3 regions of the Paenibacillus sp. P2(2022) genome follow, and region 1 is predicted to be linked to each of the others. Evidence: a T-box and tRNA genes for the amino acid it is inferred to sense, from the RefSeq annotation. Region 1 holds a T-box; the other regions hold tRNA genes.
The links. The T-box of region 1 lies ahead of argS (arginine--tRNA ligase). A T-box ahead of a tRNA ligase gene usually reads a tRNA of that ligase, here a tRNA-Arg.
Positions count from the first base shown of each region.

Region 2: it has a tRNA-Arg gene. The T-box ahead of argS (arginine--tRNA ligase) is inferred to sense a tRNA for this amino acid. The anticodon was not compared.
Region 3: it has a tRNA-Arg gene. The T-box ahead of argS (arginine--tRNA ligase) is inferred to sense a tRNA for this amino acid. The anticodon was not compared.

Region 1 covers NZ_JAKWFI010000002.1:818,858-822,125, reverse strand. The annotation lists gene argS (arginine--tRNA ligase) at 1-1,496, opposite strand, end outside; T-box leader at 1,557-1,815, opposite strand; gene MMB75_RS11135 (four-helix bundle copper-binding protein) at 1,893-2,222, opposite strand; gene MMB75_RS11130 (MogA/MoaB family molybdenum cofactor biosynthesis protein) at 2,486-3,001, shown strand; gene MMB75_RS11125 (nicotinate phosphoribosyltransferase) at 3,066-3,268, opposite strand, start outside.
Region 2 covers NZ_JAKWFI010000005.1:315,477-318,744, forward strand. The annotation lists gene MMB75_RS18415 (hypothetical protein) at 1-621, shown strand, start outside; gene MMB75_RS18420 (exodeoxyribonuclease III) at 697-1,461, opposite strand; tRNA gene MMB75_RS18425 (tRNA-Arg) at 1,677-1,750, opposite strand; gene MMB75_RS18430 (hypothetical protein) at 1,989-2,921, shown strand; gene tig (trigger factor) at 3,065-3,268, shown strand, end outside.
Region 3 covers NZ_JAKWFI010000005.1:263,069-266,336, reverse strand. The annotation lists gene MMB75_RS18225 (6-phospho-beta-glucosidase) at 1-1,080, shown strand, start outside; tRNA gene MMB75_RS18220 (tRNA-Arg) at 1,298-1,371, opposite strand; gene MMB75_RS18215 (magnetosome magnetite crystal formation protein family) at 1,547-1,840, shown strand; gene MMB75_RS18210 (hypothetical protein) at 2,150-2,509, opposite strand; gene asnB (asparagine synthase (glutamine-hydrolyzing)) at 2,673-3,268, shown strand, end outside.

The DNA.
Region 1 (3,268 bases):
AGCAAGGCCCAGCCTGCGTCACCCAGCATTTTATCCGAAACGATATTCCATTCAGGAGAATGCTCTTCTTGACCAAGGGTGTTGTTACTAGAATTAGAATCAACATCAGCGCGTGCGCGAGCTTTCTCCAGAAGACTGCGTATACGCGCATGGGTATACTGCACATAAGGGCCAGTCTCACCTTCGAAGGTCAATGCCTCCTCCAACGAAAAATCCACTTCATTCAGACGGTTATTTTTTAAATCGCCAAAAATAATTGCGCCGATGCCGACGTCTTCAGCTATTGCCTCTTGTTCCAGCAAATTGGGATTCTTCTCCGTAATAATGGCTTGAGCACGCGCTACAGCTTCATCCAGCACTTCCTCCAGTTTCACCACCTTGCCGCGTCTTGTGGACATTTTTTTGCCTGCAAACCGCATTAAACCAAACGGTACATGCTCACATTGCTCTGCCCATGCCTCCCCTGCATGCTTGAGCACCGCAAATACCTGTTGGAAATGTAACTTCTGTTCCCCGCCAACGACATACAGCAGCCGATCAGCCTTCATCACTTCATGACGATAAATCGCTGTTGCCAGATCACGGGTGGGATAAATGGTAGTCCCATCCTTCTTCAAAATAAGACACGGCGGCAGCTGCTCGTCTTCCAGACGAACCACAAGGGCTCCATCACTTTCCTCCAGCAATCCTTTTGCTCTTAATTGGGCAACAACTGCCTGCATTTTATCATTGTAAAAGCTTTCCCCCAACACATGGTCAAACGAAATGTTAAGGCGTTGGTACATACGATCAAATTCACCCAGACTGACTTCAACAAAAAACTCCCATAGTTGTTGAGCCTCAGTATCCCCGTGCTCCAAACGTCGGAACCACTCGCGGCCTTCATCCTCCAAAGACGGGTCATGCTCAGCCTCCTGATGAAAACGGACATATAGCTTCAATGATTCCCCGATCGGATCCTGTTGTAGCTGCTCTTCATTACCCCATCTTTTATAGGCCGCAATTTGCTTGCCAAATTGTGTTCCCCAATCCCCTAGATGATTCACACTAATCGGTACATATCCGGTTTCACCAAGTATGCGATACAAGGCGGCACCGATAACAGTAGAGCGAAGATGACCGATACCAAATGGTTTGGCAATATTGGGCGAGGACATATCAATTACTACTCGCTGTCCATGCCCAATATTGGGCTTGAGAAACTCAGTCTTGCTCAATTCAGCTAGCATCGGTGGAATATGAACAGATCGATCCAATGTAATATTTACATAGGCACCCGATGCTGTAGCGGTTAGACCCGCTTCATGGCTTACTAGCTCTGCCAATTCCATTGCAATATGCTGTGGAGACTTTCGAAATTTCTTAGCCAGCACAAAACAGGGAAACGCCACATCTCCCCATTCAGGCTGCGGAGGCACCTCGAATAAAGATAAAACTTCTTTCTCCTCCAAGCCCGTATGAGCTAAAATAGCTTGGGTAGCAATCATCAACAACATGTTCCTCTCTCCTTCTTTTTATAGGATCTAACAAAAAAAAGCCCTCGCCTCTTGATATAATCAAGAGACGAGAACTTCGATATCCCCGCGGTACCACTCTTTGTAAATCGGTTGTGTGGATAAAGCTAGCTTACACAAATCGCGATTTCACTCCATTGACAAATAACGGTGTCAGCCGGGTTGATCTACTAGAAGTTCTTATCGTTGGATCAACCGTCTCCCGGGTGCGCTTCACATCGGATTTCATACCGGCTTCCACCTCTTCCGGCTCGCTGTAATGATACGGTTCCGTTGCTACTCTCCCGTTCCTTGACGTTAATTCCCACCATTATACAAACCTATTTAGTAGAAAGCAACCTTTTATTCCCTCTTCAGGGACTAGTTCTGTATATGTAATTACACTGCCACCAATTGGCGACAAGCCTCAACACAATGACGGCAGGCCTCTGCACAATGTTTGCAATGATTATGGGAATGCTTGCTGCATTCAGCAGCACATACCTCACAGGCTTTGGCGCATAGCTCACAGATTTCCTCGGCAAAATCCGTTCCGCGCTGCAACATTTGAGCAGCAAACCCACATATCTCTGCGCATTCCCTACTCACTCGAATACATTCACGCAGCATAGCTAAATCATATTCCTTCAAACTTGCTACATAGCATACATTGCAAGCGTTCATACATTCCAGGCAAGCATCCACGCATTTTTGGTATGAATGATTCATAATACATTACCTCCCAGTTGTTGATCCTGCTGTACTATTACCCGCTGAGCCTTGAAATTAATCAATTGATGTTCGCGCTTTCAACAAAATAAACCCAGAAAATCCCGACTTATGTAAGGAAGTGTACTATATTCCAAGGTGCAAGCGCAAGGATATTAATCACATAACTTTTTATCCCTCGTTTCTGACTTGCATCCAGTCGGTCATTCCTCTATTGTAAAAAAAGAATATGCTTAACCATGAATCAAGGAGTGAACATTGTAATGAACATAACATCTGTAGAGGAGCACCGACGGGAGTCTCCGCAGCAGGTTAACTGCATGGTCGTGACCGTCTCTGATACACGAACCATGGAAACCGATACTGGGGGACGACTGCTCAAGGAACTACTAGAAACGAATGGGTATAAGGTTGTTCGATATGTTATCGTCAAAGACGACTATGAGGGTATCCGACAGTTGGTAACCGAAGCTGCAGCACATGAGGACATCGAGGCTGTACTTTTAACAGGTGGTACTGGCATTTCTCCGCGTGATACTACATATGAAGCCATCTCCTCTTTACTGGATAAGGAACTACCTGGCTTTGGTGAAATCTTCCGTTACTTAAGCTTTGCTGAGGACATTGGATCAGCAGCTATATTAAGCCGGGCTGTAGCGGGTACTGTGGGCCAGACAGCTGTGTTTTCTATGCCTGGCTCCCGCGGAGCCGTTCGTTTGGCAATGGAACGCATTATTGTCCCTGAACTGCGACATGTGATGAGAGAAATTTATAAATAAGCTCTTATTCCACACATGCGCCGACACAAAAAGGCACCCCATATGAATGAGGTGCCTTTTCACATTATTCTTTTTCTTCAACTTCGGGCTGCATGTAGCTATCAATCAGCTTTTGCTTCAGCTCCCATACCTTCTCGCTAAGATTAACACGATAAATTTCAGGATTCAGCTTCCGCAAATATTCTGGCCAAAACAGTTTCAACTGTGAAGCATGATAGGCACGAATTTCATCCAGTTCGGGAAGCTCGTATACCTTCTGTCCATTTA
Region 2 (3,268 bases), on a different contig from region 1:
CCGATTGAACTGGGCCGTTCCAGAGCTTTCACGCCAGGGTGGCTGGAAAATGAATCGATATTTATGCATATGGAATATAAATATTTACTTGAGTGTTTAAAGGTGGGTCTATACACTGAATTTTTTGCAGACATCCAAAAAGCGCTACCCCCTTTTATGGACGCTGCGATCTATGGAAGAAGTACGCTGGAAAACAGTTCCTTTATTGCTAGCAGTGCTAATCCTGATGCAAGTTTGCATGGAACGGGCTATATTGCGAGGCTGAGTGGATCAACGGCAGAATTTATTCATATGTGGCTATGGATGATGACAGGCGGGCAGCCATTTGGCTATGATTCTAGGGGGCTTACCTTGAAGCTGGAGCCCAAGTTGCCAGGCTGGCTGTTCACAGCTACAGGTGAGTTAACCTTCTGCTTTCTCGGAAGCTGCCAGGTGACGTATTATAATACAAGTCGCATGGATACTTACGCGCCGGACTGCATAGTGAAACAGTATATACTGCATTATAGCAATGAGGAACAGAAGACAATAAACCAGGCTGTATTAGACCAAAAAGAGGCGCAGGATGTGAGAGACCGGCTGGTTTCTCGTATCGAGGTGCATCTGGAGAGATCGCTTTAATTCATTTAAGCCGTCATGCTGCCAAACGGAGCATGACGGCTTTTTAAGACCCTAATTTCTTGTATTAGTGCGGAATTACGCGGAAATATCTTGCAAATCTAATATAACAGGGCAGTGGTCACTGCCTGTAATATGGCAATCAATACTCGCATCTATTAAAAGCGGACGAAGCCGCTCCGAGACGAGGAAGTAATCAATCCGCCAGCCGATATTCCGTTCTCTCACCTTTGGCATATAGGACCACCAGGAATAAACATCCGTTCGATCAGGATAAAAATATCTGAAGGTGTCTATAAATCCAGCGTTGAGCAGCTGTGACATGCGGTCTCGTTCCTCGGGCGTGAAGCCAGCATTTCCGTAGTTGGCTTTGGCATTTTTGAGATCGATCTCCTGATGAGCCACGTTCAAGTCTCCGCAAATGATGACAGGCTTCAGAGTGTCTAGTTGTTGCAGATAGTTGCGAAAACGGTCTTCCCATTCGAGCCTGTATGGCAATCGGGATAAATCCCGTTTGGTATTCGGTGTGTACACATTGACAAGATAAAATTTTTCAAATTCCAGCGTAAGGGTTCGACCCTCCGGTTCTTCATTTTCTTCAAGTCCATAATGCACAGAGAGCGGCTTGATTTTGGTGAAAATAGCTGTGCCAGAATACCCTTTTTTCTCAGCATAATTCCAGTATTGCATGTATTCCTCCATGTTCTCCATGAGGATTTGTCCTTCTTGAAGCTTCGTTTCCTGTACGCAAAAAATATCGGCATTCGTTTCTTTTAGATAAGTATAGAATCCTTTGGTTACACAGGCTCTTAAGCCATTTACATTCCAAGATATTAATTTCATTTGATTAAACTCCTTACTACTCCACGCAGTCAAGCGGTGTAATGGGTATATCCTCGATTAAAAGGCTGTCCCAGACAAGCGCTCGAATAGCGCTACGGAAACAGCCTTTTCTACATTAAAATAGGTTGTAATACGATGCTGGCTCCAACGTCCATGGTAGATCTTACGTGGGTGGAAAATAAAAAAAGCTTCCTAAATAGGAAGCTTCGGCTATACGTCCCAGGAGGGATTCGAACCCCCGACCGACGGCTTAGAAGGCCGTTGCTCTATCCAGCTGAGCTACTGGGACATAAAATTCAAGCGAATATTAATATATCATATGGATGAAAAAGATTCAAGTCTTATTTTACATATATCGCTTATTCGGGCTCTACACCACATAAATTCAGACTACACATCGTTTTTTTTGCCTTATAAAAGGGTATGTTAGAATACAGGTGAATATGTTGAAGACGAGTAGTTGAACTTCGGCTGCTGTTTCTCATATAATCTACGAATACTTTAGCTTGCGGAGGAGAGGGGGTGCCTTGAAAATAAAGGACTCCAAGGTGACGACAAAAGAAAATAATATCGTATTGTTTCCGAAGACACTGGACTACTATCAAATTCAACTTACGGTGATGCTTGAAAACGAACGTTACGGAGAGGCGATGGCGATGCTGCGCTTTTTGATGCAGTGTCAGGGACAGGAGCAGAAACAATACGATGAATGGAACGCTCTATCACAATGGTTGGAAGCTGCATTTCCACAGTATGCTGACAGCGGAGCGGTAACGGACAATGTGGAAGAAGACGAAGTCAGTGAAGTTGAGTTGGCTCGCCGTCATGCACGTTTTAAGCAGGAACAGGATGCAGGCTACGGTAACAAGCTTTTGCAGATGGCTATGGATCAACCGTTATCCGAACAGACGATTCTAGCTTTGGAACAGCTATCCTACTTGGAACTGCCGGAGATCGACGATGCTTTGCTTCGCTGGATTACTGAACGGGAAATCCATCCTCTTCTCCAATTCCGTGTTCTACAGACATTGAGACGCCGCGGAATGGAAGGGACGATAGAAATCAGACGAGGGGATGAAAAGACGGAAATCGATATTGAAACGGTTCCGTTACAGCCTGATGAGTTTCCAGAGGCGATTATGCGTATTTTGGAACGGGTAGCTGACCAGACTGAAGTGCATGAGCCCACACTATTCTATTTTGCACAGGAGCTGTGGTCACAGTTTGTGATGGCCGTGTACGGTACTAAAGATTATAGATCAATGTTGATAGAGGAGGACGGAATGCCGGATATTTGGGCAGCAGCACTCCATCAGACCGTTTCGGAAAGTTTGAACGGGAACAACAATGAAGAAGAAACTCGCGCTATATATGGCATTACAGATGCACTGCGCTTCCGTTTTGAGCAAGCATATCGGTCGATGCGAATATTCGTAGCGGCGGGAATGAACACTCCTTAATGACCGGAAACGTTTACCTGTTAAAGCATTCAAGGGCTGCTCTTGAAAAAGACAGTAATGTTAGATATACTATAGTGGTTATTTTGTGTGCGTTGATTGTAATGAAAACTAAGTGAAGATTTTGTTGGAGGGGAAAGCATAAAATGAAAGCAACTTGGGAGAAAATAGAGAAGAACCTTGGGGTTCTTGAAGTTGAGGTAGACGCGGATCGTGTAGCCGCTGCACTCGACAAAGCTTTTAATAAAGTGGTTAAACAAGTAAGCGTACCAGGATTCCGTAAAGGTAAAGTGCCACGTCCTATCTTTGAAAAACGTTATGGCATTGAAAGTCTGTACCAGGATGCAATT
Region 3 (3,268 bases), on a different contig from region 1:
CGGGTAGGCTTATTGGAAGCCCGGATTAAAGATGAAAGTATTCCTTTGAAACACGGTATGATCGGTCAGGAAACCAATGGGGCTGGTGGGATGTTCAAAGCTTTTCGTACCATACCCGTTATCCTCAGTATCGTAGAAGATATGAAAGAACTGTGTCCGAATGCATGGTTGATTAACTTCACCAACCCTGCGGGCATGGTCACCGAAGCGGTGCTTCGTTATGGTCAGTGGGATAAAGTCATCGGATTATGTAATGTTCCAATCGGCGCGATCAAGAGTGCATCGGCTGTGCTGGACAAACCGGAAGAAGAGCTGTTCTTTAAATTTGCAGGAATTAACCACCTTCATTGGCACAAAGTTTATGATAAAACTGGAGAAGAATTAACAGAACAAGTTATCGAAGGACTTTATGCGCCTGGCGCACAACCGGAGAAGGTCGTTGAAAATATTAAGAACATGCGCTTCCTGTATGATCAGGTTCGTCAATTGAAAATGCTACCTTGTCCTTACCATCGGTATTACTATATGACCGATAACATGCTCAAGGAAGAATTAGAGGAGGCCAAAAACGAAGGAACTCGGGGCCAAGTCGTCAAACGTCTGGAAGAAAGTCTGTTTGAATTGTACAAAGATCCGAATCTGGATTACAAACCAGAGGAATTATCCAAACGCGGCGGTGCGCATTACAGCGATGCTGCCTGTGAAATCATCAACTCTATTTATAACAACAAAGGCACATTGATGGTAGTTAGTACGCGTAACAACGGTGCGATTGATGATGTCCCTTATGATAGCGCCATCGAAGTAACTAGTGTCATTCGCGCGCATGGTGCGGAGCCTGTCAACTTTGGTAAATTCCCTCCAGCACAACGGGGACTGCTGCAAGTCATGAAGGCGATGGAAGAGCTGACCATTGAAGCGGCGGTCACTGGTGACTATGCGACAGCACTGCAAGCCTTCACCTTGAATCCGCTCGTTCCAAGCGGCGATATCGCCCAAACTGTGCTGGATGAATTGCTGGAAGCACACAAAGAGCATCTGCCGCAATTTTTTGCTCATAAAGAGAAGGCGACAGTATAAAGCCAGAATCAATGATACTGCCGGAACACAAAAAAACTTCCTAATATTGAATTAGGAAGTTTTTGCTATACGTCCCAGGAGGGATACTCTCCCTACGGTCGAGACTGCGAAGTTTATGCTAACGATGCTTAGCTCCGACGTCCCCCCAAGGGGTTCTCATCCCAAACTGGAACACAAAAAAAACTTCCCAATATTGAATTAGGAAGTTTTTGCTATACGTCCCAGGAGGGATTCGAACCCCCGACCGACGGCTTAGAAGGCCGTTGCTCTATCCAGCTGAGCTACTGGGACAAGATAACAATCAATAAAACCTTATGTATTCAGTGCATTAATGATTATATCACATTTTGGGCAACTGTCAAAAGCATTTTTTCATTATACAGGAAAGCAGGCTGCAAAAGGAATCATTTGGACGCTAACGGGGTATTATGTACAAAGAACGATGCCAAAAAGGAGGGGTTAATCCGTGAGAGGCCTTTTGTCTTCACTTTGTTATTTTAGCATTTTTTTCGCACCTTTTCTGGTGCCGGTCATTGTGTGGATTGCAGTCCGGGACGAATATGTTCAGGGACACGCGAAAAAAGCCATTTTATCGCACATTTTCCCCATTATTGCGGCGATTCCGCTAGTTTATTTTATTATCACTGCCAATCATGCAGGCTCGGTTATCGGGTTTGTACTGCTATTCGTAGTGGTCTATCTCGGCGTTTTTGTCTATAACATCTACAAAGGGATCATGACGCTGCGTGAAGCGGCCTAATTCAAAAGAAGCCTCTCGCATTCGCAATTTTGACGAATACAGAGGCTTCTTCAGGGTCATTTATAAATGAGCGTTTCTCAGTTTATGACTGTTTATTTATTACCGAAGCGTCTAGGACTTCTTCGCACCTCATGTCTTACATTTTTCTCCATCACTTCTTCCGCGAACTCATTGTTATGAATATAACTGCTGCCTTTGTTTTTCTTATACTTCGCTTTGCCGTCTATGATTTCCCCCTCCTTTCACGCTGATCTGGCGATGGCGCCGGTGTCCAAATTAACAAAAGCCGAGGTAGTGCACACCATATCCTCATGCCCCGAACTCCTTGGCAAACTCTGTGCTAAGCTGCCCATAGGAGAGCAATTCCCTTTTGAACTTTTCCCGTTCCTCACCAGCGGTAATGTGCGTAGAGTCCGTAAAAGCCTTGTCGGTCACTTCTTCAAATGCCGAATGCAGATTATTGTCATACCAATCCAGCTCCAGATCGGCATCATTGCGGATGATCCGTACCATGTCATAATCAGGCTGACCATCCTTCTGATTCGTAGCTGTGATATAAACCAGCAGCTCCGGGTCATCTGCGGCACCGGGACGCACTTCTACCTCGGCACAGCGCACTCCGTCAAGTTCAGTGAAGCGGCGTATTTTGGCATCCTTGATGTAGTACATTGTCTCCCTCCTTCCTTACGTGTAGGCGGGTTGCCCCATCTGTAGTTTTCGGAACGGACAGACATTTTATGCTTCTTTTCGGCATATATACTGATGAACTGGGGATTTAGTTTTTGATTCATTCCAACACTGGATGAACACGACAAAGAGAGGATGAATAGACATGTGCGGAATTACAGGTTTCATACAGTGGAACGGAGATTTAATGCATCAATCTGAGCTGCTGCTGAATATGACGCAAACGCTCTCCGATCGCGGACCGGATGCTGCGGGTACCTGGATATCCAATCCGTGTGCCTTCGGACACCGAAGACTAAGCGTAATGGACCCGGAAAACGGCGCTCAGCCCATGATCCGGCAGCTTGAGGATATCACTTATACGATTGTATATAACGGGGAAATATATAACGCGCCTGAGCTGAAAAAAGAGTTGCAACAACGTGGGCATTTTTTCCGTACACAATGCGACACAGAGGTACTGCTCGAATCTTATATCGAATGGGGCCCGGATTGTGTAGATCGGTTGAACGGCATTTTTGCGTTTGCGGTCTGGGATAGTGAGCGGGAGCAGGTATTTCTGGCACGAGATCGACTGGGAGTGAAGCCGCTATTTTATAGCCAAACTGAAGATGTATTTGTATTTGGCTCCGAACCCAAAGCCCTACTCCAGCATCCAGCGGTAGAGGCGGCAGTAGACGCCGAGGGATTGGCAGAAATTTTTATCATTGGGCCTGCACGCACCCCCGGACACGGCGTCTA